2 linked regions of the Sinobacterium norvegicum genome follow. The protein of the gene in region 1 binds, or shares a complex with, the protein of each later gene. Links are inferred from orthologs where the notes say so. Each region holds a gene or a part of one and is shown in the gene's direction. Other genes may lie near its edges.

Region 1 (14,649 bases):
AAGGGTGATGTTGTGTCTGAAGGCCCACCAAGCCCGCACGATATTCTTCGCCTCAAAGGTGTTGAAGAGCTGGCACGTTATATCGTGACAGAGATTCAAGAAGTTTATCGTCTCCAGGGTGTTGGTATTAATGATAAGCATATCGAGGTTATTGTTAACCAGATGTTGCGTAAGGTTGATATTACCGATTCTGGCGATTCTAGCTTCATTAAGGGTGAGCAGGTTGAATACGTGAACTTTGTTCGCGAAAACGCTGCCCTTGTTGCTGATGGTAAGTTCCCAGCGAAGGCCGAACGTGTCTTATTGGGTATTACCAAGGCATCGTTGGCAACAGAGTCGTTTATTTCGGCGGCTTCGTTCCAGGAGACTACACGTGTACTAACAGAAGCAGCGGTAACCGGTAAGCGTGATTACCTCCGCGGTCTGAAAGAAAACGTAGTCGTCGGTCGTTTGATTCCTGCCGGTACCGGTCTTGCTTACCACGCTGATCGCAAGCGTAAGAAAGACGAAGCGAAAAACCGCAAGCAGGGTGTCTCGGCTGTCGATGTTGAGCAGGCGTTATCTGCTGCCTTAGGTGGCAAATAACCTCTAGAGATTCGAGATCGTATAGCGATATCGTTTCTTGACGAGAGCGGGCGCAGGTTGTAGAATCTGCGTCCGCTTTTTCGATGAAAGTGGGTGGTCAGTTTTTGATCATTTTTTTTGTAATGAAACTCACGCATTTGGCGTGAGTGAATGTATTGGAGTCCATATCTATGGCAACGATCAACCAGTTGGTTCGTAAGCCTAGGAAGCGTAAGGTCAAGAAGACTGATGTTCCGGCTCTGCAGGCTTGTCCTCAGCGTCGTGGCGTTTGTACTCGTGTATACACCACTACTCCTAAGAAGCCGAACTCTGCGCTACGTAAAGTATGTCGTGTTCGTCTTACAAATGGTTTTGAAGTTACCTCGTATATCGGTGGTGAAGGTCACAACCTACAGGAGCACAGTGTTGTGCTAATACGCGGCGGTCGTGTAAAGGATTTGCCAGGTGTGCGTTATCACACCGTTCGTGGCGCCCTTGACACCTCTGGTGTTGCGGACCGTAAGAAAGGCCGTTCTAAGTACGGTACTAAACGCCCTAAGTCTTAAATTGACCCTGGCTTTTTCTAGCGTTAACAAACACGAAGAGAAAGTAAGGCCAAACAGCCGTAAGGTTTGTTTTGGAATAACCTGAAGAGAGAATGACATGCCTAGAAGACGCGTTGTCGCCAAGCGTGAGATCCTACCAGACCCTAAGTTTGGAGATGTCACCCTTGCAAAATTCATTAACCACGTAATGGTTAGTGGTAAGAAATCGGTTGCTGAGCGCATTGTATACAAAGCCTTAGCCTCTGTTGCTGAAAAGACCAACAAAGAGCCGGTTGAAGTATTTCTAGAAGCACTTGAAAACATTGCCCCAATGGTTGAGGTTAAGTCTCGCCGTGTTGGTGGTGCTACCTACCAGGTGCCAGTTGAAGTACGTCCATCTCGCCGTCACGCGCTATCAATGCGTTGGTTGGTTGAGTATTCCCGTAACCGTGGTGAAAAATCAATGCAGCAGCGTTTAGCTGGTGAGATTGTTGATGCTTCACAAGGTAAGGGTGCTGCTGTTAAGAAGCGTGAAGATGTTCACCGTATGGCTGAGGCCAACAAGGCGTTCTCTCACTACCGCTTCTAAGTCGGTACAATGTCTGGGGCATGTTCATGCCCCAGTTCATATTTGGGTTACCTAATCCGGAGTAAAACACTTGGCACGACAAACCCCTATAAACAAATATCGTAATATCGGTATTTGCGCTCACGTTGATGCGGGTAAAACCACTACCACAGAGCGAGTTTTGTTCTATACCGGTCTATCTCATAAGATTGGTGAGGTTCATGATGGCGCAGCCACTATGGATTGGATGGAGCAAGAGCAGGAGCGTGGCATAACGATCACCTCTGCAGCAACGACCTGTTTTTGGCAGGGTATGCAGCAGCAGTTCGATCAACACAGAATTAATATTATCGACACACCGGGCCACGTAGACTTTACCATTGAGGTGGAGCGTTCTTTACGTGTTTTAGATGGTGCTGTTGTTGTTTTATGTGGCTCCTCAGGTGTTCAGCCGCAGACCGAGACGGTCTGGCGTCAGGCGGACAAATATGAGGTTCCTCGCATGGTTTTCGTCAATAAGATGGACCGTGCTGGCGCAGACTACATGATGGTGGTGGAGCAGTTAAAGGCTCGGCTGGGTTGTAATGCTGTGCCGCTACAGATGACTATCGGTGCCGAAGAAGACTTTATCGGCGTTGTAGATCTGGTTAAAAATAAGGCCATTCTATGGAATGAAGCTGATCAGGGTATGTCTTTTGAGTACGGTGAGGTGCCGGCTGACATGGTTGATCAGGTCGCGGAGATGCGGGAGTACATGGTGGAGTCGGCTGCTGAGGCCAGCGACGAGTTGATGGAGAGGTATCTCGAAGAGGGTGAGCTCTCTGAGGAAGAGATAGTAGCGGGTCTTCGCAAGCGTACTCTGGCAAATGAAATTGTACCGGTTATCGGTGGTTCGGCGTTTAAAAATAAAGGTGTTCAAGCGATGCTTGATGCCGTTGTTCAGTATTTGCCGTCGCCAGAAGAAGTAAAGGCTATCGAGGGTACGTTGCTTGATAAGGCTGAGACTGTCGAGACGCGTCCTGCCAGAGATGATGCTCCGTTTTCTGCCTTGGCGTTTAAGATAGCCACCGACCCCTTTGTTGGTACGCTGACATTTTTCCGCGTTTACTCGGGTAAGCTGGAGTCAGGTACTGCGGTCTATAATTCGGTGAAGGAAAAGCGCGAGCGTGTAGGTCGTATGGTGCAGATGCACTCCAATGATCGTCAGGAGATCAAAGAGGTCTTGGCTGGGGATATTGCAGCGGCCATCGGTCTGAAAGATGTGACCACTGGCGATACACTCTGTGCAGAGAGTAATAAAATCGTACTAGAGCGCATGGAGTTCCCTGAGCCTGTTATCTCTGTTGCTGTGGAGCCTAGAACAAAGGCTGACCAAGAGAAGATGGGTGTTGCACTTGGGAAGTTGGCTCAAGAGGATCCGTCGTTTCGCGTAGAAACTGATCAGGAGACCGGACAAACCATTATCTCGGGCATGGGTGAGCTGCACCTTGATATTTTGGTTGATCGCATGAAGCGCGAATTTAGCGTCGAGGCAAATATCGGCAAGCCACAGGTGGCTTACCGGGAGACAATCCGTACAACGTCTGAGATTGAGGGTAAGTTTGTGCGTCAGTCCGGTGGTCGTGGTCAGTATGGTCATGTCTGGATTAAGTTTGAGCCGGCTGAAGATACTAACAGTGAAAAATTGGAGTTTGTTAACGAGGTAGTCGGTGGTTCGGTTCCTCGTGAGTATATTCCTGCTGTTGCCAAGGGTATTGAAGATCAAATGAAAAACGGTGTCGTTGCCGGCTACCCGTTGCTGGGTGTAAAGGCGACACTTTACGATGGTTCGTTTCATGATGTTGATTCTAATGAAATGGCATTTAAGGTTGCTGCCAGTATGGCGACAAAAAAACTGACAGAATTCGGCGGCGCGGTATTGCTTGAGCCTATAATGAAGGTTGAGGTGGTAACGCCTGAGGATTACATGGGTGATGTTGTTGGTGACTTGAATCGTCGTCGCGGCATGATCGGTGGTATGGAGGATGGGCCGTCTGGCAAGGTTGTAATTGCAGAGGTCCCATTGGCTGAGATGTTTGGCTATGCAACGGACCTGCGTTCCGCGACGCAGGGCCGTGCAACATATGCCATGGAATTTGATAAATATTCTGAAGCGCCAAAAAATATAGCGGATGAAATTATCAGTAAAAATATGGGTTATTAACCCGAAAATTTAACAATTTATAACTGAGGATCACGAAAGTGGCAAAAGAAAAGTTTGAACGTAACAAGCCGCACGTTAACGTCGGCACCATCGGTCACGTTGACCACGGTAAAACTACTCTTACTGCAGCTCTAACTCGCGTATGTGCTGAAGTATTTGGCGGCGAAGCTGTAGCGTTCGATGGTATCGATAACGCACCAGAAGAGCGTGAGCGCGGTATCACTATCGCAACATCACACGTTGAATATGATTCAACTATCCGTCACTACGCACACGTCGACTGCCCAGGTCACGCCGATTATGTTAAGAACATGATCACCGGTGCTGCTCAGATGGATGGCGCGATTCTTGTTTGTGGTGCTACCGATGGCCCAATGCCTCAGACTCGTGAGCACATCCTGCTTTCTCGTCAGGTTGGTGTTCCTTACATCGTTGTATTCCTAAACAAAGCCGATCTTCTTGCTGAAGATTGTGGTGGCGTTGATTCTGAAGAATTCGAAGAGATGAAAGAGCTCGTCGAAATGGAGTTGCGTGATCTGCTAAGCCAGTACGACTTCCCAGGTGACGATACTCCAATCATCTGTGGTTCTGCGCTGATGGCGTTGAATGGCGAAGATGATAACGAGCTGGGTACTACAGCGGTTAAGAATCTTGTTGAGTCTCTAGATAGCTACATTCCAGAGCCAGAGCGTGCTATCGACGGTGATTTCATCATGCCTATCGAAGACGTTTTCTCAATCTCAGGTCGTGGTACTGTTGTTACCGGTCGTGTTGAGCGCGGTATTGTTAACACTGGCGATGAAGTTGAAATCGTTGGTATTCGCGAAACTCAAACCACTACTTGTACTGGTGTTGAGATGTTCCGCAAGCTGCTTGACGAAGGTCGTGCTGGTGAGAACATTGGTGCCCTTCTACGTGGTACTAAGCGTGATGATGTTGAGCGTGGTCAGGTATTGGCTAAGCCAGGTTCAATCAACCCGCACACCAAGTTCGAAGCTGAAGTTTATGTGCTAGGTAAAGATGAAGGTGGTCGTCACACGCCATTCTTCAAAGGCTACCGCCCACAGTTCTACTTCCGTACCACTGACATCACTGGCGCGTGTGAGTTGCCAGAAGGTGTTGAGATGGTAATGCCAGGTGATAACATCCAGATGGTTGTTACTCTGATCAACCCAATCGCCATGGATGATGGTCTACGCTTCGCAATCCGCGAAGGTGGCCGTACTGTTGGTGCTGGTGTTGTTGCTAAAATCATCGAGTAATCGATTGATTTAAGAAGGTAATCTTCTTGTTAGGAGGCGCTCTGAATGAGCGCCTTTTTTTTGTCTGGCCGATACTGATAAGCTGCCTATAAAATAAACATTGACGGCTACTTGTACGGTCTGTAATATGCGCTCTCCATTCACATGAACCATCCAGAATCTTGTCATTTTGGGAAGGCATGTACTATTGAAAACGTAACGGAGTTTTTAAAATGCAGAATCAACGCATTCGCATTCGATTAAAAGCCTTTGATCACCGTTTGATCGATCAGTCTACACAAGAAATCGTTGAGACGGCTAAGCGTACTGGTGCACAAGTTCGTGGACCAATCCCTTTGCCAACGAAAAAAGAACGCTACACAATTCTTGTTTCGCCTCACGTAAACAAAGATGCTCGTGATCAGTACGAAATTCGTACCCACAAGCGCTTGTTAGACATCGTTGAGCCTACAGAAAAAACAGTTGATTCTTTGATGAAGCTTGATCTGGCGGCAGGTGTTGAAGTACAGATTAGTCTTGGTTAATTCAGCCTGTTAAAGGTTTGAAGGATTAAGATGAGCCCCTATCGATAGTGTGGGGTATTACTGAAGTTAGTGTGACGTACATCGTACGGCCATAGCGGGTATAAGCCCCATACGCTAAGAGGTTATTGAAATGACTATAGGTATAGTCGGTCTGAAACGCGGTATGACTCGTGTATTTACCGAGGAAGGTGTTTCGATCCCAGTTACAGTGATTGAGGCTTCGCCTAATCGTGTAACGCAAGTAAAAACAGTTGAAACTGATGGCTATAACGGCATTCAGATTACAACTGGTACTCGTCGCGCTTCTCGCGTAACGAAGTCGGAAGCTGGTCATTATGCCAAAGCTGGTGTTGAAGCTGGTCGCGGTATTTGGGAGTTTCGTTTAGACGAAGCAACTGAGATTTCTGCTGGTGGAGAGCTTACTGTTGAAGCTTTCGAGCCTGGTCAGAAAATTGATGTGACTGGAGAGTCTAAAGGTAAAGGTTTTCAGGGCGGTATCAAGCGCTGGAACTTCACCATGCAAGACGCAACCCACGGTAACTCTATTTCTCACCGTTCAAACGGTTCTATTGGTATGTGTCAGACTCCTGGCCGCGTCTTCAAAGGTAAGAAGATGTCGGGTCACATGGGTGCTGAGCAATGTACTACTCAGAACTTAGAAGTTGTTCGTGTGGATGCAGAGCGCAACCTTATTTTGGTTAAGGGTCCAGTTCCTGGTGCCAACGGTGGCGACGTCATTATTCGCCCAGCCGTTAAAGCTTAAGACTAGGGAGTTAGAGCATGCAGCTAAATATAGCAGGTGCAGGGACTTTAGAAGTTTCTGACACAACATTCGCTAGAGAATTTAACGAAGACTTGGTTCACCAAGTTGTTACCGCCTTTATGGCAACCTCTCGTCAGGGTACTCGCGCACAGAAGAATCGTGCTGCAGTGTCTGGTGGTGGTGCTAAGCCATGGCGTCAAAAAGGTACGGGTCGTGCCCGTGCAGGTACTATCCGTAGCCCAATTTGGCGCTCGGGTGGTGTGACTTTTGCCGCTCAGCCACAGGATTTTTCCCAGAAGCTGAACCGTAAAATGTATCGCGCCGCGCTACAGACCATTTGGTCTGAGCTAGTTCGTCAAGAACGCATTGTAGTAGTAGAAGATTTCGCTATCGACGCACCAAAGACCAAGGTACTTAAAGCCAAGTTGAATGACATGGGTTTAGAGAACGTTTTGGTTGTTACAGAAGAAGTCGACACTGGCTTGTTCTTGGCGGCACGCAACCTACATAAGGTTGATGTTCGCGATGTTGCTGGTGTTGATCCGGTAAGCTTGATTGCCTTCGATAAAGTTGTTGTTACTGTTGCAGCGCTTAAGAAAGTTGAAGAGGGTCTATCATGAACCAGGAACGCGTCTTCAAAGTTGTAATGGGTCCACACGTATCTGAAAAAGCTGCCATGGCTGCCGAAGGCAATCAGGTTGTTTTTAAGGTTGCTGTTGATGCGACTAAATTAGAAGTTAAAAACGCCGTTGAACAAATCTTTGACGTAAAAGTTGAAGGTGTTCGTGTAGTTAACGTTAAGGGTAAGCGCAAAATGAACCGTTATGGTGAAGTTCGCAAGCCTAGCTGGAAAAAAGCATACGTTAGCTTGGTTGACGGTCAAGAAATTGACTTCGCAGCAGCGGAATAAGGGAGAAAGGCAAAATGGCATTAGTTAAATTGAAACCTACTTCTCCGGGTCGCCGCCATGTTGTTCGTGTTGTAAATAACGAACTTCATAAAGGTGCGCCGCATAAAGCGTTGCTGGAGAAGAAGAGTAAGTCAGGCGGTCGTAATAACAACGGTCGTATTACTACTCGTCACATCGGTGGTGGTCACAAGCAGCACTATCGTATGATTGATTTCAAACGCGTCAAAGATGGCATCGCTGCCACTGTTGAGCGTATTGAATACGATCCAAACCGTACAGCGTTTATTGCGTTGATCTGTTATGCCGATGGCGAGCGTGCTTATATTATCGCTCCTAAAGGTGTTGCAGCCGGTGATCAGTTGATGTCTGGTGAAGCGGCGCCAATCAAGGTAGGTAATACCTTGCCATTGCGCAACGTTCCAGTAGGTTCGACTGTACACGCTATTGAGCTTAAGCCTGGTAAAGGTGCACAAATTGCTCGTAGTGCTGGTACTTCTGCACAGCTAGTTGCTCGTGAAGGTCGTCACGTTACTCTTCGTCTTCGCTCTGGCGAAATGCGTAAAGTACTGAGCGAGTGTCGCGCGACTCTTGGTGAAGTATCAAACAGTGAACACAGTTTGCGTAAGCTTGGTAAAGCGGGTGCTTCTCGCTGGCGCGGTGTTCGTCCAACTGTACGTGGTGTCGCGATGAACCCTGTAGATCACCCACATGGTGGTGGTGAAGGTCGTACCTCTGGTGGCCGTCATCCAGTTTCACCTTGGGGTACTCCTACTAAGGGCTTCAAGACTCGTAAGAACAAGCGTACCGATAAACTAATCGTACGTCGTCGCGGTTCTAAGTAACCACCACGATATAGAAAGAGGAATTAGTTGTGCCACGTTCACTAAAAAAAGGTCCCTTTATCGATCTTCACTTGTTGAAGAAAGTTGAAACGGCCCTGGACAACAACGACAAGCGTCCAATTAAGACTTGGTCGCGCCGCTCAATGATCATGCCAGATATGGTTGGTCTAACAATTGCGGTACATAACGGTCGCCAGCACGTGCCAGTATTGGTTAACGAAGAAATGGTTGGCCACAAACTCGGCGAATTCGCTGCAACACGTACCTATAAAGGTCACGTTGCAGATAAGAAAGCCAAGCGCTAAGGGGTTTTGAGATGGAAGTATCCGCCAAACTGAAAGGTGCGCGTATATCGGCTCAGAAGGCTCGCTTGGTTGCTGACCAGATCCGCGGCAAGTCTGTTGAAGAAGCGCTAGATGTTTTAGCTTTCTCCAACAAAAAAGCAGCTGAAATTGTTAAGAAGGTACTTGATTCTGCAATTGCAAACGCTGAGCACAATGAAGGCGCAGACATCGATGAATTAAACGTGTCTACCGTATTCGTTGACGAGGGTATGACTATGAAGCGTATTCGTCCGCGTGCCAAAGGCCGTGCCGATCGCATCATGAAACGCACTTGTCATATCACTGTCAAAGTCGCAGACATTAACTAGGAGACTGCCAGATGGGTCAGAAAGTACACCCCACGGGGATCCGACTCGGTATCGTTAAAAGCCATAACTCTGTCTGGTACGCCGACAAGTCAGGCTACGCTAAGAACTTGATTAGCGATCTTGAAGTTCGTTCTTTTGTTGAAAAAGAACTTGCTCATGCATCTGTTAGCCGTGTTCTTATCGAACGACCAGCACAAAGCGTACGTTTAACAATTTTTACCGCACGTCCAGGTATTGTGATCGGTAAGAAAGGTGAAGATGTAGATAAGCTTCGTAAGAAGCTAACCGCTATGACTGGTGTGCCAGTTCAGATCAACATCGAAGAAATTCGTAAGCCAGATCTAGATGCGAAACTAACCGCGCAAAACGTTGCACAGCAACTTGAGCGTCGTGTTATGTTCCGTCGTGCAATGAAGCGTGCGGTTCAAAACGCAATGCGTCAGGGCGCTCTAGGTGTGAAGATTCAAATCGGTGGTCGTCTCGGCGGCGCAGAAATCGCTCGTAGCGAATGGTATCGTGAAGGTCGTGTACCTCTACATACACTACGTGCTGATATCGATTACGCAACCTACGAAGCTCACACTACCTATGGTGTGTTGGGTATCAAGGTGTGGATCTTTAAGGGCGAAATACTAGAAAACGAACTTCCGGCGGCTGATAAAAAGCCTGCTAAGAAGTCGGCTAAGTAAGGAGTACGCCAATGTTATTGCCGAAGCGTACAAAGTTTCGCAAGATGATGAAGGGCCGCAACCGCGGTCTGGCTCACCGAGGCAGCACTGTCTCATTTGGTGAGTTCGCGTTGAAGGCTACAGGTCGTGGACGTATCACTGCTCGTCAAATCGAAGCAGCTCGTCGCGCCATGACCCGTCACATTAAACGTGGCGGTAAAATCTGGATTCGCGTTTTCCCTGATAAGCCGATCACTGGTAAGCCTCTTGAGGTTCGTCAGGGTAAGGGTAAGGGTAATGTTGAATATTGGGTTGCCCTTGTTCAGCCAGGAAAAATCCTATACGAAGTAGAGGGTGTATCTGAAGAGTTGGCTCGCGAAGCATTCGCACTGGCCGCTGCAAAGATCCCAGTTGCTACTACTTTCGTTAAGCGGACGGTAATGTGATGAATACAACTGAATTAAAAGCTAAGAGTGTTGAAGAACTCAATGCTGAGCTTCTGAAATTGCTCGAAGAGCAGTTCAAGTTGCGTATGCAGAAGGCCACTGGTCAGTTGAATCAGTCGCACTTGCTAAAGTCTACCCGTCGTGACATCGCACGGGTAAAAACCGTGTTGAACCAACAGGCAGGTAAATAATCATGGCTGAAGCAAATACTGCACGTACTGCGACGGGCACCGTGGTTAGCGACAAGATGAATAAAAGCATCTCTGTACTAATCGAACGTCGCGTTAAGCATGCGATCTACGGCAAATATATTACACGTTCATCTAAGCTACATGCTCACGATGAAAACAACGAGTGTAAAATTGGCGACGTAGTGACCATCCAGGAAACTCGTCCACTGTCTAAGACTAAGTCTTGGATCCTGGTCAAGATTGAAGAGCGCGCTGAAGCTTAAGTTAGCTTAGGCTAACTTAGCGAGCAGTAGCTCCCGGAGAAGAAGATGATCCAGACTCAATCCTATCTTGATGTAGCAGATAACAGTGGCGCACGCCGTGTTATGTGTATCAAGGTACTAGGTGGTTCACATCGTCGCTATGCGCGCGTTGGTGATATCATCAAAGTTACCGTTAAGGAAGCAATTCCGCGCGGTAAAGTCAAAAAGGGCCAGGTAATGAACGCTGTTGTCGTTCGTACCAAAAAAGGTGTACGTCGCGGCGACGGATCTAAGATCAAGTTCGACGACAACGCAGCAGTATTGCTGAGCGCCAATGACGCCCCTATTGGCACACGTATTTTTGGGCCAGTTACTCGTGAACTGCGCTCAGAAAAGTTCATGAAAATTGTTTCTTTGGCTCCGGAAGTACTTTAAGTACTTCTCGGCTAAAAAGATCGAGGTCTGAAAATGCGTAAAATTAAGCGTGACGACGACGTAATCGTTATCGCCGGCAAAGACAAAGGCAAACGCGGTAAAGTCGTTTCTTTAAAGAAAGACGGTCGTTTGGTTGTTTCTGGTATTAACATTATCAAGAAGCACCAAAAGCCTAACCCTCAAGCGGGTGTAGCCGGTGGGATTATCGAAAAGGAAGCTGCAATTGAAGCTTCTAATGTTGCGATTTTTAACCCAAACACTAATAAAGCTGACCGTGTAGGTTTTAAAGTAGAGGGCGATGCAAAAACACGCATCTACAAATCTACTGGCGAAGCTATTGATGCTTAAGGGTTTATAATGGCTAATTTGCAAGAAATTTATAAAAGCGAACTCGTCGCTAAGCTGAAAGAAGAGCTTAGCCTTGAGAACGTTATGGAAGTCCCACGCATCACCAAGATCACCCTGAATATGGGTGTTGGTGAGGCGCTAGGCGACAAGAAGGTTCTCGAACACGCCGTAGGCGATCTAGAGAAAATCGTTGGTCAAAAAGTCGTGGTCACTAAGGCTCGCAAGTCAATTGCTGGTTTTAAGGTTCGTGAAGATTGGCCGATTGGTTGTAAGGTAACTCTTCGCGGTGAGCGTATGTATGAGTTCCTTGACCGTCTGATCGCTATTGCGATTCCGCGTATTCGTGATTTCCGTGGTTTAAACCCGAAATCATTCGATGGACGTGGTAACTATGCGATGGGTGTGACTGAACAGATCATTTTCCCTGAAATTGATTACGACAAGATAGACGCTCTACGTGGTTTGGATATTGCTATCACAACCACCGCTCGCACTGACGACGAAGGTCGTGCATTGCTACGTGCGTTTAACTTCCCGTTTAAAACCTAAGGGCTGGTATAATGGCAAAGAAATCTATGATTGCTCGCGAAGCAAAGCGTGAGCGCACCGTAGCTAAGTTCGCTGCAAAGCGTGCTGAGCTGAAGGCGATTATCGTCAATCCTACTTCTACTGAAGAGCAGATTTGGGAAGCACAGATTGCCCTGCAGAAGCAACCTCGTAACGCTAGCACTAGTCGCCAGCGTCGTCGTTGTCAGTTGACTGGTCGTCCACACGGCGTATATCGCAAGTTTGGACTGTGCCGTAACAAGTTGCGTGAAGCAGCCATGCGTGGTGATATCCCAGGTCTTGTTAAGGCCAGCTGGTAAGCTAAATTTAGGAGCTAGCTATGAGTATGCAAGATCCGTTAGCGGACATGCTAACCCGTGTTCGTAACGCCCAAATGGCGGCTAAGCCGTCAGTTGGTATGCCGTCTTCAAAATTGAAGATTGCCGTCGCCAACGTACTTAAGGAAGAAGGTTATATTTCTGACTTAAACGTTGCCGAAGTTGAAGGTAAAGCCATTCTTAATATTGATCTTAAATATTTTGAAGGCAAGCCTGTTATTGAAGAGATTGATCGTGTAAGTCGCCCAAGTCTTCGCCAGTATACTGGTAAAGATGGTCTGCCGAAGGTTCGTGGTGGCTTAGGTGTGGCGATTGTTACTACCTCAAAGGGTGTAATGACCGATCGTGCAGCCCGCGCCGCAGGCGTTGGCGGCGAAGTGCTTTGCACAGTCTTCTAACAGTAATACGTTTAGAGTAAGAATTATGTCACGAGTAGCAAAAAGTCCTGTACAACTCCCTAGTGGTGTTGAGGTTACTCTTAAAGGCCAGAACCTATCCGTTAAGGGTAGTAAAGGTACTTTAGAGCTGGTCGTTCACGATTCCGTTACCGTTAACCAAAATGATAGCGTTCTAACATTCGAAGCAAAGGGTGGCGATAAGTCATCCAGCGCTTTGGCTGGTACAATGCGTTCTTTGGTCAACAATATGGTAACAGGTGTAAGCCAAGGCTTCGAAAAGAAGCTGGTTCTTAATGGCGTTGGTTATCGTGCGAAAGCAACGGGTAACGTCCTGAACCTAACTCTTGGTTTTTCTCACCCAGTGAATTATGAGTTGCCAGAAGGTGTTAAGGCAGCTACGCCATCACAAACTGAAATTGTGGTGAGCGGTGCTGATAAGCAAAAGGTTGGTCAAGCGGCTGCTGAAATCCGTGCTTACCGTCCACCAGAGCCTTATAAGGGCAAGGGTGTTCGTTATGCCGATGAGCATGTACGTCGTAAAGAAGCCAAAAAGAAGTAAGGTAAAATCATGAGCGTGAAGAAAGATTCTAGACAGCGTCGTGCACGTCGTGCACGCGCAAAGATGCGTGAGTTGGGTGCTGTTCGCCTAGCCGTGCATCGCACTCCTCGCCACATCTATGCCCAGGTGATTTCACCTGAAGGCGATAAGGTGTTGGCCCAGGCGTCTACCCTGGATAGCGCACTGCGTGAAAGCAAGACTGGTAACAAAGAAGCGGCTGCTGCAGTCGGTAAACTTGTTGCTGAGCGTGCTAAAGAAGCAGGTATATCTAAAGTGGCGTTCGATCGTAGTGGTTTCCAGTACCACGGTCGAGTTCAGGCATTAGCCGACGCTGCACGTGAAGCTGGATTGGAGTTCTAAGGTAAAGATATGGCTTTTAATAAAGAGACAGACAAAAATACCGAAGGGCTACAGGAAAAGCTGGTTCAAGTTAATCGTGTAGCTAAAGTTGTTAAGGGCGGCCGTATTTTCGGTTTTACCGCTCTTACTGTTGTCGGTGACGGCGCAGGTAAAGTAGGTTTTGGTCGTGGTAAGGCGCGTGAAGTGCCTGTAGCTATCCAGAAAGCTATGGAAGCTGCTCGTCGTAACATGATCGAAGTTGAACTTAATGGCGATACCATCCAGTACGCTGTTAAAGCTCGTCATGGCGCTTCAAAAGTTTACATGCAGCCCGCTTCTGCTGGTACCGGTGTTATCGCTGGTGGCGCAATGCGTGCAGTATTGGAAATTGCTGGCGTTCACAACGTATTGGCTAAGTGCTACGGCTCTACCAATCCAGTAAACGTTGTTCGTGCAACTTACAACGGTTTGGCACAGATGCGCTCTCCAGAGCAAATCGCTGCTAAGCGCGGTAAGAGCATCGATGAGATCACAGGCTAAGGTGTGAACATGGCTAAGAAAACTATTAAGGTTACGCAGGTCCGATCTAAATTCGGTCGCCTGCCAGCCCACCGTGCATGTATTGACGGTCTAGGGCTGCGTCGCATTGGCCACACTGTTGAGCTTGAAGATACTCCTTCTGTTCGCGGTATGGTCAACAAGGTTAACTATCTTGTTAAGGTTGAGGGAGAGTAATCATGACTGAATTACGTCTAAACACTCTAAGCCCTGCAGCTGGCGCCAAACACTCCAAGAAGCGCGTTGGTCGTGGTATTGGTAGTGGTCTGGGTAAAACTTGTGGCCGCGGTCACAAAGGTTTGAAATCCCGTTCTGGCGGTAGTGTACGTCCAGGCTTCGAAGGCGGTCAGATGCCTTTACAGAAGCGTCTACCAAAGTTTGGTTTCACATCACGTATTTCTCGCGTAAGCGCTGAAGTTCGTCTTGCTGAGTTAAACACTGTAGAAGCTGAAGTTATCGATTTGGCAGCGTTGAAAGACGCTGATATCATAGGCGGCCAAATGACTCGTGCAAAAGTATTTTTGTCGGGTGAAATTACCAAGGCTGTTACTTTGAAAGGTATTGCTTGCACCAAAGGTGCACGTGCTGCGATCGAAGCAGCCGGCGGCAAAGTCGAGGACTAAATGGCTAAAAAAGGACCACTTGCGGTAAGTGGTCAATCCGGCACAGGCGAGCTTTGGGCTCGCCTGCGTTTTCTATTCTTAGCAATAGTTGTATATCGGGTTGGCACACATATACCTGTTCCAGG
Region 2 (15,147 bases), on another replicon or contig:
TCTATCGCTGCTGGCTATGGCGATGTATTTGTCATCGGTGGTGTTGAGCACATGGGCCACCTGCCGATGAATAAAGGTGTCAGTCCTAACCCGGCTGCTAGTAAGTCTGTGGCCAAGGCTGCGGGTATGATGGGTTTGACTGCCGAAGCCCTTGCTATGTTGCATGGCATCGGTCGTGAGCAGCAGGACGAGCTTGCAGCGCGTTCGCACCGTCTTGCCCATGCGGCGACCCTCGGTGGTGGTTTTGCTAATGAAATCGTGCCTATTGAAGGTCACGACGAGAGCGGTCTGCGCAAGTTGATTAAAGTCGATACAACGATTCGTCCAGAAACCACGGTGGAAAGCTTGTCGCAGTTGCGCCCAGTTTTCGACCCGCGTAATGGTACCGTGACTGCCGGTAGTTCTTCACAGATTGCCGATGGAGCCAGCGCCATGCTGATCGTTTCAGGTAAACGCTGTAAAGAGCTTGGCTTGAAGCCACGTGCTCGAATCAAAGGTATGGCTGTTGCCGGTGTTGATCCATCAATCATGGGTTATGGTCCTGTACCATCGACGCACAAGGCTTTGGCTCGTGCCGGTTTGACCATGGCTGATATGGATTTTGTTGAGCTTAACGAGGCGTTTGCAGCGCAGGCAATCCCTGTTCTGAAGGACCTCGAGTTGCTTGATAAAGTTGATGATAAGGTCAACTTGCATGGCGGTGCTATCGCACTAGGTCATCCGTTCGGCTGTTCAGGTGCTCGTATCACTACGACACTCATGAATGTGATGGAGCAAAACGATGGCCAATTTGGCCTGTCGACGATGTGTATTGGTCTCGGTCAGGGTATCAGTACAGTGATTGAGCGCCTATAGCGCTCAAGCTGATGAAAAGGCGGCGTAAGCCGCCTTTTTTGTGCCAAAATTTCAGTGCTATAGCACGGCATTTTGCTATCATAGCGGCGAAGAAGATTTTGGATTAGGTAATGACTGTTAAACCGCAGCTGATAGATGTTGATAATGTAGAAGTATTTATTGCTGAGCATAGAAACCGTCATGGTCTCTATTGTCTCGAGCAAAAGATTGTCTGCGAATGGTTGACCGAAACCCCTGAGGTTCGTGTTGTCGCAATTGTGGCGATTGCTCAAGACCAGGTTAGAGTGGCTGTGGTTGAAAAGAGCGTCGAATTTATTTTGCCCGCTGAGGGTGATTTTGTCAGTCTTGTTGCGGCAGTTGGTGCTGTCTGTATTGATTTGTCGAAGCCGCTACAATTATCGCCGTTGTTTATTCCCAAGCCTTGGGGGCAGGAGATTTGGTATACCGGTGTTGAGCAGCGCGGTGTTTGTGCCTTTACTCAGCGAGGCGGTAGTGTCGCAATCCCCTATCTGCTGGCGTTGTTTCCGTCCGCCTTCAATGAATGTAGGCAATTGGTTTTGTTGAAAATCCTTGATCCGCTAGCGGAAGAGGTGTTTGGCGACTTGTATTTTGAATTGCATACGAAAAAGCAAGAGGTTTATGTCGTTACTCATATTGATAAAGAGAGCTGGCCAGCCGGCCAGGGCGCCATTCGCTTCGGCTTTAATCAGCAAAAACTGGCCCAGTATGCCTCCGAGGACGCCTTTAGATCTGGCTATGCTGATGCGGTAAAACAGTACCGTCAGGTCAGGGTTGAGGTCGATCGCCATATTGATAGCATGCGTGATGCTGATGGCATTGCTCTAGATGAGCCGGTGAGTGCTGAACAGTTGAAGGTGTGGATGCGCTCTATACCGGCCGAATTGATGGCTAAAGAGCTATCAGAGCGCCGTCAAATGGATGCCTTTACGCAGTTAAAGCCTCTGGCGGTTGGGGATGTGGTGAAAGTCCCTTGTTACACCCCCCATGCATTGCAGCATGGCGTCCGAACGATTGAATTTCAAACGCCGGTCTACGAGCGGTTAATCCTCTCTTTTGCACAGAAAGTGCTTACTCAGCAGCATTGGGATAGCGAGCGTGCTATCGAGATGATGGATATTGCTGTGACCAATACAGAGCGGTTTGAAGGTTATGACTTCGTCAGTGATCACTGTGGTGAGGTGATTGTCGATTACGATGATTTCTATGTCGTCAGAGTGGTTCTTGGTGCAGAACAGACGCTGCGAATTGATAATCTTGGTGATTACATTATTGTGATGTCAGTCGATCAAAAAGTCTGTGTTAATCAGGCAGAGTTGGCGTCTGAGCAAGCCGTCTTGTTGTCGGCTTTGGTCGATGCGGTACAGGTGGACGCAGGCCACAATGACGCCACAATGCTTATTTGCTTCCCTAAGTAGTGCTTGTAGTAGAGACAGCGGTTGAACCGCTGCCTTTGTTGTGGCACTATGCCGACCGATTTTATTGATCCTGCGGCTGTTGTAAATTGTCAGTATGCAGGATTTATTTATTTGCCGCCTCGTTTGACGATGGCGCGCAATTGCTGAATTACAGCAAGGTTCTGTCTTCCACGATGAAAGCGCAGAAGTAATTAATACTATAGATATTCAGCCGATAGTGAATGATTATTGGCCGATGAGGAATTTTCATGCAAGTTTCTATTGAGACGACTTCTGGACTTGAGCGCCGTATGACTGTTGGCGTACCTGCTGAGCGCGTAGAAGTTGAAATCGAAAACCGTCTTAAAAAAGTTGCCAAGCAAGTTAAGATCGACGGCTTCCGCCCTGGCAAAGTCCCGTTTAAGGTTGTTAAGCAGCGTTACGGTGCCGGTGTTCGTCAGGAAGTTGTCGGTGAGGTAATGAGCCAGACTTTCTATGAAGCTGTCACTCAGGAAAAAGTTCAGCCAGCTGGTCAGCCAAGTGTTGAGCCCAAGCAGCTAGAAGCCGGTAAGGATCTTGAGTACATCGCGACCTTCGAGGTTTATCCTGCCGTTGAACTAGCGGATTTTTCTTCCATTGAAATCAGCAAGCCGGTTGCGGAAGTGACTGAGGCTGACGTTGTTAAGATGATCGATATCTTCCGTAAGCAACAGGGCACTTGGGATGCTGTTGAGCGTGCTGCCGCTGAAGGTGATCAGGTTAACATTAACTATGCTGGCACCAAAGATGGCGAAGCCTTCGACGGTGGTACCGCTGAGAACTCTGACCTTGAACTTGGTTCTAAGAGTATGATCCCTGGCTTTGAAGACGGTATTGTAGGTCTCAGCGCCGGTGACGAGAAGACGCTTGAATTGAGCTTCCCTGAAGATTATCACAACGAAGACTTGAAAGGCGCTGCGGTTCAATTCGCCGTTAAGGTTAACGCGGTTAATGAGCGTACAGAAGCTGAATTGAACGAAGAGTTCTTCGCTAAGTACGGCGTGAGCGACAATGGTGAAGAAGGCTTCCGTGAAGAAGTTAAGGCCAATATGGAGCGTGAGCTTGCTAACGCCACCAGCAACAAAGTTAAGACTCAGGTAATGGATGCTGTTCTTGCTGCCAACGAAGTTGATGTTCCTAAGTCGCTGGTCGCCGGTGAGATTGAAACGTTGCGCAACCAGATGTTCCAGCAATTCGGTGCCGGTGCTGAAGGTCTTGATAAGTCAATCCTTCCGGATGATATGTTTACTGAGCAAGCTGAACGTCGCGTACGTTTAGGCCTGTTGTTGGGTGAAGTTATCAAGGCTGAGAAAATTTCTCCAGATGCTGACAAGGTTCGCGCTAAGGTTGAAGAAATTGCTTCAACTTATCAGGAGCCAGAACAGGTTGTTGAATACTACTACGGTAACCAAGAGCAGCTTCAGGCAGTTGAGTCAGCAGTTCTTGAAGACCAAGTTGTCGAGACCATCCTAGCGAAGGCGACGGTAACCGACAGCGAAGAGAGCTATGAAGACGTGATCGCACAGCAGCAACCAGCCGCTTAATCACCCTTTTATATCTCAACAAAATTAAAGCAAGCGGCTACACTGCAAGGGGTAGTCGCTTGCTTTTTTTGTGGCTGTAGAATACTTTACTTATAACTTCTTGTGTTAGATAGGAATAACAAATAGTCATGTCTAGTTATAAAACCGGTACACCTTTTGATCACACTGTAAATAGCGTCGGTTTAGTCCCCATGGTTGTTGAGCAAACAGCCCGTGGAGAGCGCTCTTTTGATATATACTCACGACTGTTAAAAGAACGCGTTATTTTCTGTGTAGGCCCTGTCGATGATTATATGGCTAATTTGATCGTTGCTCAGTTGCTGTTCTTAGAGTCAGAAAACCCTGACAAAGATATTCATTTGTACATTAACTCGCCCGGCGGCTCCGTCACTGCGGGTTTGTCGATTTACGACACCATGCAGTTCATTAAGCCAGATGTTAGCACGATGTGCCTTGGTCAGGCCTGTAGCATGGGAGCGTTTTTGCTCTCCGGTGGTGCAAAGGGTAAGCGCCATGCCTTGCCTAACTCTCGGGTTATGATTCATCAGCCTAGCGGTGGTGCTCAGGGACAGGCGACGGATATCAACATCCAAGCTCAGGAAATCCTGATTATCCGTGAAAAGCTTAATGCCTTGATGGCTGAACATACGGGGCAGACCATCGAAACTATTGAGCGTGACACCGAGCGTGATAATTTTATGAGTGCTGAGGCCTCTGTCGAATACGGATTGATTGATTCGGTGGTCGGTCAGCGCGATTTAGCGAAATAACATCGTGTAGACCCTTGTATTATGAGCTTAGTGGCCTTATCTCTAAGTTCATAAACGTTTATAAAGAATTTATGAGGTATTAGATGACCGACGAGACTAACGGCAAAGGCGAAGATGGCGGCAAGCTACTTTACTGTTCCTTTTGTGGTAAAAGTCAGCATGAGGTGAGGAAATTAATCGCCGGACCGTCTGTCTTCATCTGTGATGAGTGTGTCGATCTGTGTAACGACATCATCCGTGAAGAAGTACAGGAGACTGCGCCGTCTGATGATCAAGAAAAACTGCCTTCTCCCCGTGAAATCAGCGAAACCCTTGATGACTATGTGATAGGTCAAACCCGTGCCAAGAAAGTATTGGCCGTTGCTGTTTACAATCACTATAAACGCCTCCGCTACAGTGGTTTAACCAAGAAAGATGAGGTTGAGCTAGGCAAGAGTAATATCCTGTTGGTTGGCCCGACAGGTAGTGGTAAAACACTATTGGCCGAGACATTGGCTCGTCTGTTGAATGTACCGTTTACCATTGCTGATGCCACAACGCTGACGGAAGCTGGTTATGTCGGCGAAGATGTCGAAAACATCATTCAGAAGTTGTTGCAGAAATGTGATTACGATGTCGATCGTGCCCAGCGGGGCATCGTGTATATCGATGAAATCGATAAAATTTCACGCAAGTCTGATAACCCCAGCATCACCCGCGACGTTTCGGGTGAGGGTGTACAACAGGCACTGTTGAAACTGATTGAGGGTACCGTAGCTTCTGTGCCTCCTCAGGGTGGTCGTAAACACCCGCAGCAGGAGTTTTTGCAGGTTGATACCTCCAATATTCTGTTTATCTGTGGCGGTGCGTTTGCCGGCCTAGATAAGGTTATTCGCGACCGTTCTGAAAAGGGTGGTATTGGTTTCGGCGCTGAGGTCAAGAGTAAGGATGAAACCAGTAATGTTGGTGAATTGCTGAAAGATCTCGAACCCGAAGACCTAATTCGCTTTGGCTTGATTCCAGAGTTTGTTGGTCGTCTTCCGATGATTGCAACACTAGAGGAACTCGACGAAGATGCCTTGATTCGCATACTTACTGAGCCGAAGAACTCGTTGACCAAGCAGTATGACAAGTTGTTTGAGATGGAAGGTGTTGAGGTTGATTTTAGAGAAGATGCCTTGCTTGAAATAGCCAATAAGGCTGTGGAGCGTAAGACGGGGGCGCGAGGCCTGCGATCTATTCTCGAAGCGGTATTGCTGGATACGATGTACAAGGTTCCCTCTGAGGGGGCTGTCAGTAAGGTTGTTATTGATGGCAGTGTGATCAAAGGCGAGTCAGAGCCATTGATTGTTTATGAAGCCAGCGAGCAGCAAAGCAAAGCACTACCTAAAGAGTAAAGCTCTCTTAAGCGCCCTTGCCATGCAAGGGCGTTGTCATTTTAAGCCCTGCTGGGCGATGCTCAAATTAATGACAATTATCAAAATAATGATGCGGTCGACTTCTGTTGCGCCGCAAATGAGGTAATGACAATGTCAGAAATTAACAATATTCCTCTCTTGCCGTTGCGTGATGTTGTTGTTTATCCGCAGATGGTTATCCCTCTTTTTGTCGGCCGTGAAAAATCTATTGCAGCGCTAGAGCAGGCAATGGAAGGTGATAAGGAAGTGTTGCTGGTCGCACAGAAAAACGCCTCTGAAGATGATCCCGGAGCCGCAGATATTTTTGAAATCGGTACCGTATCGACCATTGTACAGCTGTTAAAATTGCCAGATGGCACTGTCAAAGTGTTGGTTGAAGGCGGTCAGCGTGCTGCTGTCAGCAATGTTGTCGAGGCCGATGGTTTCTATAGTGCGACTGCGAATGTTATTGCGTTACCGGACTTGGCTGAGAAAGAGGCTGAGTTACTGGTTAAAACAACGATGAGTCAGTTTGATCAGTATGTTAATACCAGTAAGAAAGTGCCCTCTGAAGTGATGAGTTCGCTCAATGGCATCGATGAGCCGGGTAAGTTGGCCGATACAATCGCTGCGCATTTGTCGTTAGATGTGGCGCAGAAGCAAGAAATACTAGAGCTGGCTGATGTGCATTCGAGGATTGAATTCATCATGGGGCTGATGAGCTCTGAGATTGATTTGTTCAATGTCGAAAAGCGTATCCGTGGGCGCGTTAAAAAGCAGATGGAAAAAAGTCAGCGTGAGTATTATTTGAATGAGCAGATGAAGGCCATTCAAAAAGAGTTGGGCGATCTTGATGATGTACCTAATGAAACTGAAGATCTCAAGGCCAAAATCGATGCCGCGGGCATGCCCAAAGAGGTGAAGGATAAGACATTAGCTGAGCTCAATAAGCTTAAGATGATGTCGCCTATGTCGGCTGAGGCTTCTGTCGTACGCGGCTATATTGACTGGATGGTGGGCGTGCCGTGGAAGAAACGTTCAAAGGTTCGTCATGATATCGCCAAGGCCGACAAAGTACTTAATGATGATCACTACGGCTTGGAAGAGGTTAAAGATCGTATTTTAGAGTATTTGGCGGTCCAACAGCGTGTTAAAAAGTTGAATGGCCCAGTACTTTGTTTGGTTGGCCCCCCGGGCGTCGGTAAAACCTCACTGGGAGAGTCGATTGCCAAGGCAACCAACCGAAAATTTGTTCGCATGGCCCTAGGCGGTGTGCGTGACGAGTCTGAGATCAGAGGTCATCGACGAACCTATATCGGTTCAATGCCGGGTAAGATCGTCCAAAAAATGTCTAAGGTAGGGGTTAAAAATCCGCTGTTTTTGCTCGATGAAATCGATAAAATGGGCATGGATAATCGTGGTGATCCGGCCTCTGCTTTGCTGGAAGTGTTAGATCCAGAACAGAACAGTACCTTCAATGATCATTATCTCGAGGTTGATTATGACCTGTCCGAGGTCATGTTCGTGTGTACGTCGAACTCGATGAATATCCCGGGTCCATTATTGGATCGCATGGAAGTGATTCGGATTCCCGGTTACACCGAAGACGAGAAAGTGAATATTGCCGATCGATATTTACTGCCTAAGCAGATTAAGAAAAACGGCTTGGCAAATGCCGAGTTGGATTTAGGTGAGAGCGTCATCCGTGATGTTATTCGTCATTATACCCGCGAAGCCGGTGTTCGAGGCCTTGAGCGTGAGATCGCCAAGGTTTGTCGCAAGGTTGTTAAGAAGGCGCTGATTGATAAGGCTGAGTCAACTGAGGTCGTTTCCGAAAATCTTGAAGACTTCTTAGGCGTACAAAAGTTTAACTATGGTAAGGCGGAGGCAGAAAACCAAATTGGTCAGGTTGTCGGTTTGGCGTGGACCTCTGTCGGAGGCGAAATTTTAACCATTGAGTCGGCGGCGGTCGTCGGTCGCGGTAGACAGGTTAAAACGGGTAAGTTGGGCGATGTCATGCAGGAATCCATCCAAGCGGCGACCACCGTCGTGAGGGGGCGTTCACAATCGCTGGGTATTCCAGCCAACTTCCATGAAAAATATGATATCCATATTCACGTGCCTGAGGGAGCGACGCCTAAAGACGGCCCAAGCGCTGGTGTCGGCATGTGTACTGCACTGGTCTCGGTTTTAACTAAGATACCGGTTAAATCAAATGTGGCGATGACTGGAGAGATCACTCTGAGAGGGGAGGTCCTCGCTATCGGAGGCTTGAAAGAGAAGCTTCTAGCAGCCCATCGCGGCGGTATAGATACCGTGGTCATTCCCCATGAGAATGAGCGAGATCTAAAGGAAATTCCTGACAACATCAAAGCGGCGTTAGATATTCGTCCAGTAAAATGGATAGATGAGGTGTTGGAAATTGCTTTGGAGAGGGTTCCTGAGCCGATTTCTGATGAAGAATATATGGCTGGTTGGGATAAACCGGTCAGTGAAAACACCAAATCGACTACAGACGGCAGAATTAGTACGCATTGAGGGTGCTCTGTGGCTTGACCGCTATTCTAGCACTTGGTATAAAGTGTTCTGTGCAAGTGATTCAAGTCCGGTGCTGTTGTTTGTAGCCTGGAATTTTTAATTATATTTGTAAGTAAAGTAAATAGTCTTTTTTAAGGGGAATAATGTGAATAAATCTGAGCTAATTGATGCAATTGCTGCTCAAGCAGACCTACCTAAAGCTGCCGCTGGTCGTGCACTAGACGCTATGATCGACAGCGTATCTGAAGAATTAACAAAAGGTGAGCAGGTTGTTCTAGTTGGTTTCGGTACCTTCAGTGTTAAAGAACGTGCTGCACGTACTGGCCGTAACCCACGCACGGGTGAGCCAATTGAGATCGCAGCAGCGACTATCCCAAGCTTTAAGCCTGGTAAAGCTCTTAAGGACGCTGTAAACAGCTAATCGCCTTAATATCTTTTATGAAAAGCGTATCTAACGGGTGCGCTTTTTTTTTATCTGTATAGTTCCATACCCTAGGTGTAGGAGGGGTTTCATGATTCAGAATATCCGGGATAATTCCCAAGGATTGATCGCCAAAATTATAATAGGCATTATGATTGTCCCTTTGGCTTTTTTTGGTGTTGATGCACTGTTTAACTCAGCGCCAAGCTCAGATGTTGCCACTGTCAATGGCGAGGCGATTTCAGAAAATGAGTTGAGTCGTGAAGTTAACCAACAGATGCAGCGACTAGCCTCTCAAATGGGCGAAGGCTTCGATATTAACAGTATCGATAGCGCTATTGTGCGAAAGCCTGCGCTTGACCAGCTGGTAGAAAACAAGCTGCTGTTACAAAAGGCATCGGAAGAAAAGTTCCGAGTATCTGACAATTTCATCGACCAAATTATTCTGCAAGATAGCACTTTCCATGAAGAGGGAGTATTTTCGCGTACTCGCTTCGATGCTATTTTGCGTCAGGCCGGCCTAACCACCGGCGGCTACAAGGCGTTATTGTTTAAGCAAGTGTTGATGTCTCAGTACGCCAGCGGTGTTGCCTACAGTGATTTTGCCACCAGTGCAGAGTTGGCTGCTGCTGCGCAATTGTTAAAGCAAAAGCGTGGTGGTGAATATGTAGTGCTGTCGGCTGAGCAGGTAAGGCAGCAAGTAAATGTTAGCGAAGAAGAGGCGCAAACTTACTACCAGGAAAATGCTGCGCAGTTTATGACCGATGAAGCTGTATCGGTGAATTACATTCAGCTATCTGTCGAGGACCTCTTTAAGCCTATTGACGAAAAGGTACTACGCGACAGTTATAGCGAACAGGTTGCTTTGTTTAATGCGGGTACTGAGCGTCATGTTGCCCACATTCTTATCGAGGTGAACGATACGCTGAACCAGCAGCAAGCCATCGACAAAGTTGGCCAAATCAAGGCCCGCATTGAGGCCGGCGAGGACTTTGCAGTTGTTGCTGAAGAGTTATCTGAGGATATTGGCTCTGCTAGCATGGGCGGCGACCTCGGTGTCACCGATGGAACAGCCTTCCCCGAGGCCTTTGAGCAGGCTGCTGCTGAGCTCGATGTTGATCAGCTGTCAGATGCTGTCGTCACAGATGCCGGTGTTCACTTGATTAAGTTATTGGCCGTCGACAAGATTGAACCACCAACATTTGAGCAAAGCCGCGCGGAAATAGAACTGACCATTCAGCAGCAGAACTCTCAAACAGAATACATTCAGCTGTTAGAAAGCCTGAAAGATTACACCTTTAATGCAGAGGATCTTGCCGGTCCTGCGAAAGATTTAGACTTGACCGTAGCGACCAGTGAAGCTTTTACTCGCCAGGGTGGTAATGGCATTTTTAGCAATGCAGCAGTCATTAAGGCGGCGTTTAGTGCTGATGTTCTCACCGGAGGTAATAACTCTGATGTTGTCGAGTTGGATGACTCGACAGCCGTAGTCATGCATTTGTCCAAGCATGACAAGGCTGAGCAGATTGCCTTTGCAGAGATCCGCGCAGATATCGTCCAAATACTCACTGATCAGAAAGTTGCCGAAGAACTCGATACACTGTCACAACAATTGTTGTCTGGTAACGCCGACAATCTACAGCAGGTAGCAGATGATAACGCCCTAGCACTGACTGTTATTGAGCCTGTTTCTCGCGAGGCCTCTGCCTCGTTATTGCCTGCTATTGCTCAGGCTTTGTTTACCCTGCCTCCTGCTGATGGTTTATCGGCTCAGAAGGTCAATTTACCCGGTGGCGATGTTGCTATAGTGGCAGTGACGTCAATTGCCGAGGGTAGTGTTGGCGATGTCAGTGAGCAGGAGAAGGCCTATTTCGCCGAGTATGTTGCACGTAATAGCGGTGAGTCTGCTTTTGCCTTGGTGCAATCTGCACTGAAGGCATCGGCAGAGATAGAGATTAAATAGCGCTACTGTTAGCGTTTAAAGCAACCCGCTTCGGCGGGTTTTTTTATGCCTAAAAATTTTCATTGGATGCTATTTCAGCGAAAGGCTGGTTAAATAGAGGCAATAATAAAAATGAAATAATGGACTAGAAATACAATGAAAACTATACGCACCTATAATCAAATCTCAGTCAAAGGGTTAGACCGCTTACTCGCTGCCGGCTATGAGGTGGCAGAGAAGACGGAGCAGCCAGATGCTTTGATGCTGCGCTCGTACAAGATGCAGGTCGAGGATATCTTGCCAACGGTAAAGGCCATCGGTAGAGCTGGCGCTGGGGTGAATAATATTCCGCTTGAGGCCTGTACTGGTCGAGGTATTCCCGTTTTTAATGCACCTGGAGCCAATGCCAATGCGGTGAAAGAATTAGTTTTAGCCGGAATGCTGCTGTCTTCCAGAGGCATTTTACAGGGTATAGACTATGTCTCTACCCTTGATAGATCGTTAGATGAAAAAGCAATGAATGTTTTGCTTGAGGCTGAAAAAAAGCGCTTCAAGGGCAATGAGTTGGCAGGTAAGACAATTGGTATTATTGGTTTGGGGGCGATCGGTTCTAAGATTGCGGACATGGCATTATCGTTAGGAATGAGTGTGCTTGGTTACGACCCGGCTATTTCAGTCGAGGCGGCTTGGCGTTTGCCCAGCGAGGTTGAGCGTATTGAATCTATTTCGTCGGTGCTTGCCCGCGCCGATTTTGTCACGCTGCACCTACCTGTTTTGGATGCCACCAGAAATTTAATTAATCGTGATACCTTGGCCGCCTGCCGCCCAGAGACAGTTTTACTTAACTTCTCACGCAAGGAAATAGTCGATTCCGCAGCGGTCGCCGAGGCGCTGAATAATAAGGTTTTTGCTCAATACGTCGCCGACTTTCCCGTCCCCGAATTAATCGGGTTGCCCGGTTGTTTATTAATGCCGCACATTGGCGCCAGCACCGATGAGGCCGAGGATAACTGTGCCATCATGGTGGCTGAGCAGCTGAAGGATTTTCTGGAGCACGGCAATGTTGTTAATGCTGTTAACTTTCCGGCCTTAAAAATGCCCCGTGACAACGGTGCCTTTCGAATGACGATTACTAACCATAACGTCCCTACGATGTTAGGTAGTATTACCACCGTACTGGCGCAGGCGAATCTGAACGTGATTGATTTGCTCAATAAAAGTCGGGGCGAGATTGCCTATAACATTATCGATTTAGCTGACAAGCCATCGGCTCAGGTAGTGGCAGATTTACAGGCCATCGACGGCGTTATCAATATTCGCTTGTTATAATAGCTATTTCCCAGCCCGCTCATCGCGGGCTGGGACTCTATTGTGTTATTGGTACTGTGCTTTTACCGCCGGCTTCAGGATTTTATTGAGGGTGTTTCGAGGCAGCGCTTGCTCGCTGAAATACACCTTGGTGGGCACCTTGTAGTTTGCCAGATGCTGTTTGATATACATCTGAACACCTTCTGCCGAGAGATCACTGCCTGGTTTGGCAACGACTACCATGGCTAATTCTTCGCCCCAGGTGTCGTGTGGCAGGCCGAATGAGCAGCATTCTAGAATCTCGTCATGGGCTAGCAATACGGCCTCAACCTCGGCGCAGTAGATGTTTTCACCGCCTCGAATAATCATATCTTTCTTGCGATCGACAATGTGCAGTAAGCCTTTATCGCAGAACTGACCGATATCACCACTGGCATACCAGCCGTCAACAAGCACCTTTTGGGTGGCTTCAGGGCGACCATAATATTCAGTCATCAACATTGGGCCGCGGACAAAAATTTCGCCGCGTTCACCGTCGCCAACGACTTCACCATTGTCATCCCGTAATTCGAGATCGACAATCGGCAGACTGTAGCCACAGCTGGTTGGATTGCAGAGGTAGGTGTTACCGGCAACAGAACAAATAGTCGAATTGGCCTCTGTCATGCCATAGCCCGCACCGATCATGCCGTTGGGTACGCGATCTTTAACCTTCTGCGTTAGATGGGCAGGCTGAGCCTGACCACCACTGGCGAGAGAGAATAGGTGGTCAAGGCTTTTGTTTTGTGCCTCGGCTTCATCGAGGAAGTTTTCCACCACCATGGGCGCGCCGCTGACCGACTGCAGATTGTGCTCATCGATTAGTTTCAGTGCCTCTTTTGCATCCCATTTGTACATCATGACCACTTTACTGCCACGGCGAAGAGCGGGCAGGGTGCAGGCATGAAGGCCGCTGACATGAAACAACGGTACGGTCAATAAAGCGCCGCTTTGATGGGGGTTGTTCATAATTTTCTCAAGTACTTCCGGATGTTGCATGGCGACAATAGCACCGGACATCTCGACGTTCATCAAGCCGCTGAGTACGGCTTTATTGGAGGATACAGCTCCCTTAGGTTGGCCGGTGGTGCCCGAGGTATACATTATTAAAGCGGGGGCGGAATCGTCGGCAATGGTCTGAGCAGGAAACTCTGTTTCGTTACGCTGTTGCATAATATCCTGCCATTGAACATAGCTTGCGTTCACCTCTGATCGGCAGCAGATGGCGAGGATATCGGTAAGCGCCTCAAGCTCAGTCAGGCGGTCAAGTCTATCGCTGTCACCGATAATGGCCTTGGATTGAGAGTCTTTGACGCCGTAATTCAATTCTTCACCGCTGCCCCAGCTATTCAGTGCCACGGCAACACCACCAATGGCCGTAATGGCGATGAAACTGGTCATCCACTCAGGGTAGTTACGCATGGCAATGGCGACGCGGTCACCTTGGCCTATACCATTGTCAGCGAGATAGTGACCCAGTTTGGCAGCTCGCTCCAGGGTTTGACTAAAGGTCCACTGCTCATCGTCATAGGCCATATAGCAGGCGTCGCCATGGTCCTTGGCCGCTTCATATATAGCTCGCAGTGATTCGGGTTGAGCGAGGTAGGTTTTTTCTCCAGTCTTTTCACAGGTGTCGATGGCAAAGGGCATGCCTTCGAGGGTGAGGGTGTCAATCGCCTGGCGCAGTTGTTCAGTCATGGAGAATACCGTGTTTGTTATTGGTCAAATTATGGATTGTGTGTGAGTCTATCGTGACGCTAAAGATGACGAAATGCAGCAATTGGAAACGCTGCAATGACAATAGCGCACAGGCGGATGAGTATGGGGCAAGAACGAAGGCTGCCGGTGAGTTTCGTTGTATTTATACTCAGCGTTGTCACGTTTTACTTACCTTACCGTAATGCTGGCAGGAGCTACTTCACGGAATAGATGAGGGCTCAACAATGGTGCTTACTGAGAAGAGAGGTCGTTGAGCTTGATGGCTGCGTCGATGGTAATCAAGCTATCTATGGGCATGCTAAATGCGTTGTACATTTGCATCTGAAAACTGACAGATTGGTTGTTGCTATTAACGACGTGGGTAGATATTTCGTCAGGGTCCTCGGCGTTGGAGAAGTAGTTTCCCTCTGGGGAGGCGAGGGTGTTGGAAAGATTGTTCAGAGAGGGCTCCAACGGGCTGGTGCTGTTGAATGTGCGGACTTGATATTCTGTGTTGCCAATATAATAAGCAGCTATGGCTAGGGTTAGCTCGCTGCTGTCGAGTTCTCTGACATTGACCTGTAGCTCTTGGAAGCAGCGCCCGTTGAAAGCGGTGTTTGTGCCGTTGCCGTCCGCCCCACGAAAATCAATATCAGCGGTGGCGAAAGAGACCTGCTGGTCTTGGCTTAACTTGTGCAACTCAGCGTTGCCGAGAAAAGTACCCTCAGCATTATAAATAGTGCCCTGTAAATTACCGGTGGTATTGATGTTAAAGGTATAGGTGTTTAGCTGGCTGTCACTGAGGGTGATGTTATTGCCGGTGACATCAATCGGTGTACTAGCATTTTGCAAGGCAATAAAGTCAGAATAACAAAATGCATGGTCGTCAGTCAGCGAGATGGTTTGAGCGTCGTGGTGACTGATCGTAATAGCATAGCGGAGCCCGACGGTGAGTATTTCATTGTTGTCGAAGTCCTCGCTGATGAGGTTTGCCGTCAGCAACCAAAAGCCGGCAAGATCCGTACTATCAATCAATTTTAAATCGAAGGTATTGCCAGGTAACTCAGCCTGGCCGGCATCGTCGCTACCGCTGCCACCACCACAGGCTGTTAAAAACAAGGACGAGGCAATAAGCGCCAGTGCTATGGTGCGAAAAAAAGACATAATCAACCTAACTATTCTTATTATTGTTGGGTCGCATT

What was found.
Region 2: the proteins of rpsG (region 1) and tig are in contact, whole or in part, in a crystal structure (PDB 3GTY), measured with the Thermotoga maritima proteins. The link is inferred for Sinobacterium norvegicum from one-to-one orthologs. Residues at the interface, in WP_004081843.1 of Thermotoga maritima: Lys34, Lys52, Lys55, Glu59, Arg62, Gln63, Glu66, Asn67, Lys69, Val71, Arg95, Ala109, Lys110, Lys111, Gly112, Arg113, Pro114, Glu117, Glu121, Ile124, Ala125, Tyr127, Asn128, Asn129, Thr130, Gly131, Lys135, Asp139, Arg142, Met143; in WP_004081061.1 of Thermotoga maritima: Glu122, Val124, Val129, Leu130, Tyr133, Glu188, Gly259, Ile262, Tyr263, Glu266, Ser270, Glu273, Gln274, Glu277, Arg308, Gln311, Ile312, Ser315, Tyr316, Glu325, Arg329, Arg336, Leu363, Phe366, Trp367, Arg373, Leu377, Arg381, Leu384, Glu387.

The regions. Positions count from the first base shown.
Region 1 is NZ_CAKLPX010000006.1:15,962-30,610, forward strand. The notes cover bases 1-2,962. They hold rpsG (30S ribosomal protein S7), read left to right. Parts: upstream 1-1,227; coding sequence 1,228-1,698; downstream 1,699-2,962. Other genes in these bases: rpoC (DNA-directed RNA polymerase subunit beta'), read left to right, coding at 1-585; rpsL (30S ribosomal protein S12), read left to right, coding at 756-1,130; fusA (elongation factor G), read left to right, coding at 1,769-2,962. Also shown: more of fusA, read left to right, coding at 2,963-3,880; tuf (elongation factor Tu), read left to right, coding at 3,919-5,142; rpsJ (30S ribosomal protein S10), read left to right, coding at 5,355-5,666; rplC (50S ribosomal protein L3), read left to right, coding at 5,797-6,429; rplD (50S ribosomal protein L4), read left to right, coding at 6,447-7,049; rplW (50S ribosomal protein L23), read left to right, coding at 7,046-7,339; rplB (50S ribosomal protein L2), read left to right, coding at 7,354-8,181; rpsS (30S ribosomal protein S19), read left to right, coding at 8,211-8,486; rplV (50S ribosomal protein L22), read left to right, coding at 8,498-8,833; rpsC (30S ribosomal protein S3), read left to right, coding at 8,845-9,522; rplP (50S ribosomal protein L16), read left to right, coding at 9,534-9,947; rpmC (50S ribosomal protein L29), read left to right, coding at 9,947-10,138; rpsQ (30S ribosomal protein S17), read left to right, coding at 10,141-10,401; rplN (50S ribosomal protein L14), read left to right, coding at 10,447-10,815; rplX (50S ribosomal protein L24), read left to right, coding at 10,849-11,163; and more genes.
Region 2 is NZ_CAKLPX010000001.1:262,843-277,989, forward strand. Bases 1,856-4,696 are described here. They hold tig (trigger factor), read left to right. Parts: upstream 1,856-2,539; coding sequence 2,540-3,853; downstream 3,854-4,696. Other genes in these bases: L9P87_RS01190 (hypothetical protein), read left to right, coding at 1,856-2,291; clpP (ATP-dependent Clp endopeptidase proteolytic subunit ClpP), read left to right, coding at 3,982-4,623. Also shown: acetyl-CoA C-acyltransferase FadA, read left to right, coding at 1-855; more of L9P87_RS01190, read left to right, coding at 966-1,855; ATP-dependent Clp protease ATP-binding subunit ClpX, read left to right, coding at 4,707-5,999; lon (endopeptidase La), read left to right, coding at 6,126-8,537; L9P87_RS01215 (HU family DNA-binding protein), read left to right, coding at 8,683-8,958; L9P87_RS01220 (SurA N-terminal domain-containing protein), read left to right, coding at 9,050-10,921; L9P87_RS01225 (phosphoglycerate dehydrogenase), read left to right, coding at 11,057-12,229; L9P87_RS01230 (class I adenylate-forming enzyme family protein), read right to left, coding at 12,275-13,945; L9P87_RS01235 (hypothetical protein), read right to left, coding at 14,198-15,109. UniProt on the Bacillus subtilis protein: Involved in protein export. Acts as a chaperone by maintaining the newly synthesized protein in an open conformation. Functions as a peptidyl-prolyl cis-trans isomerase.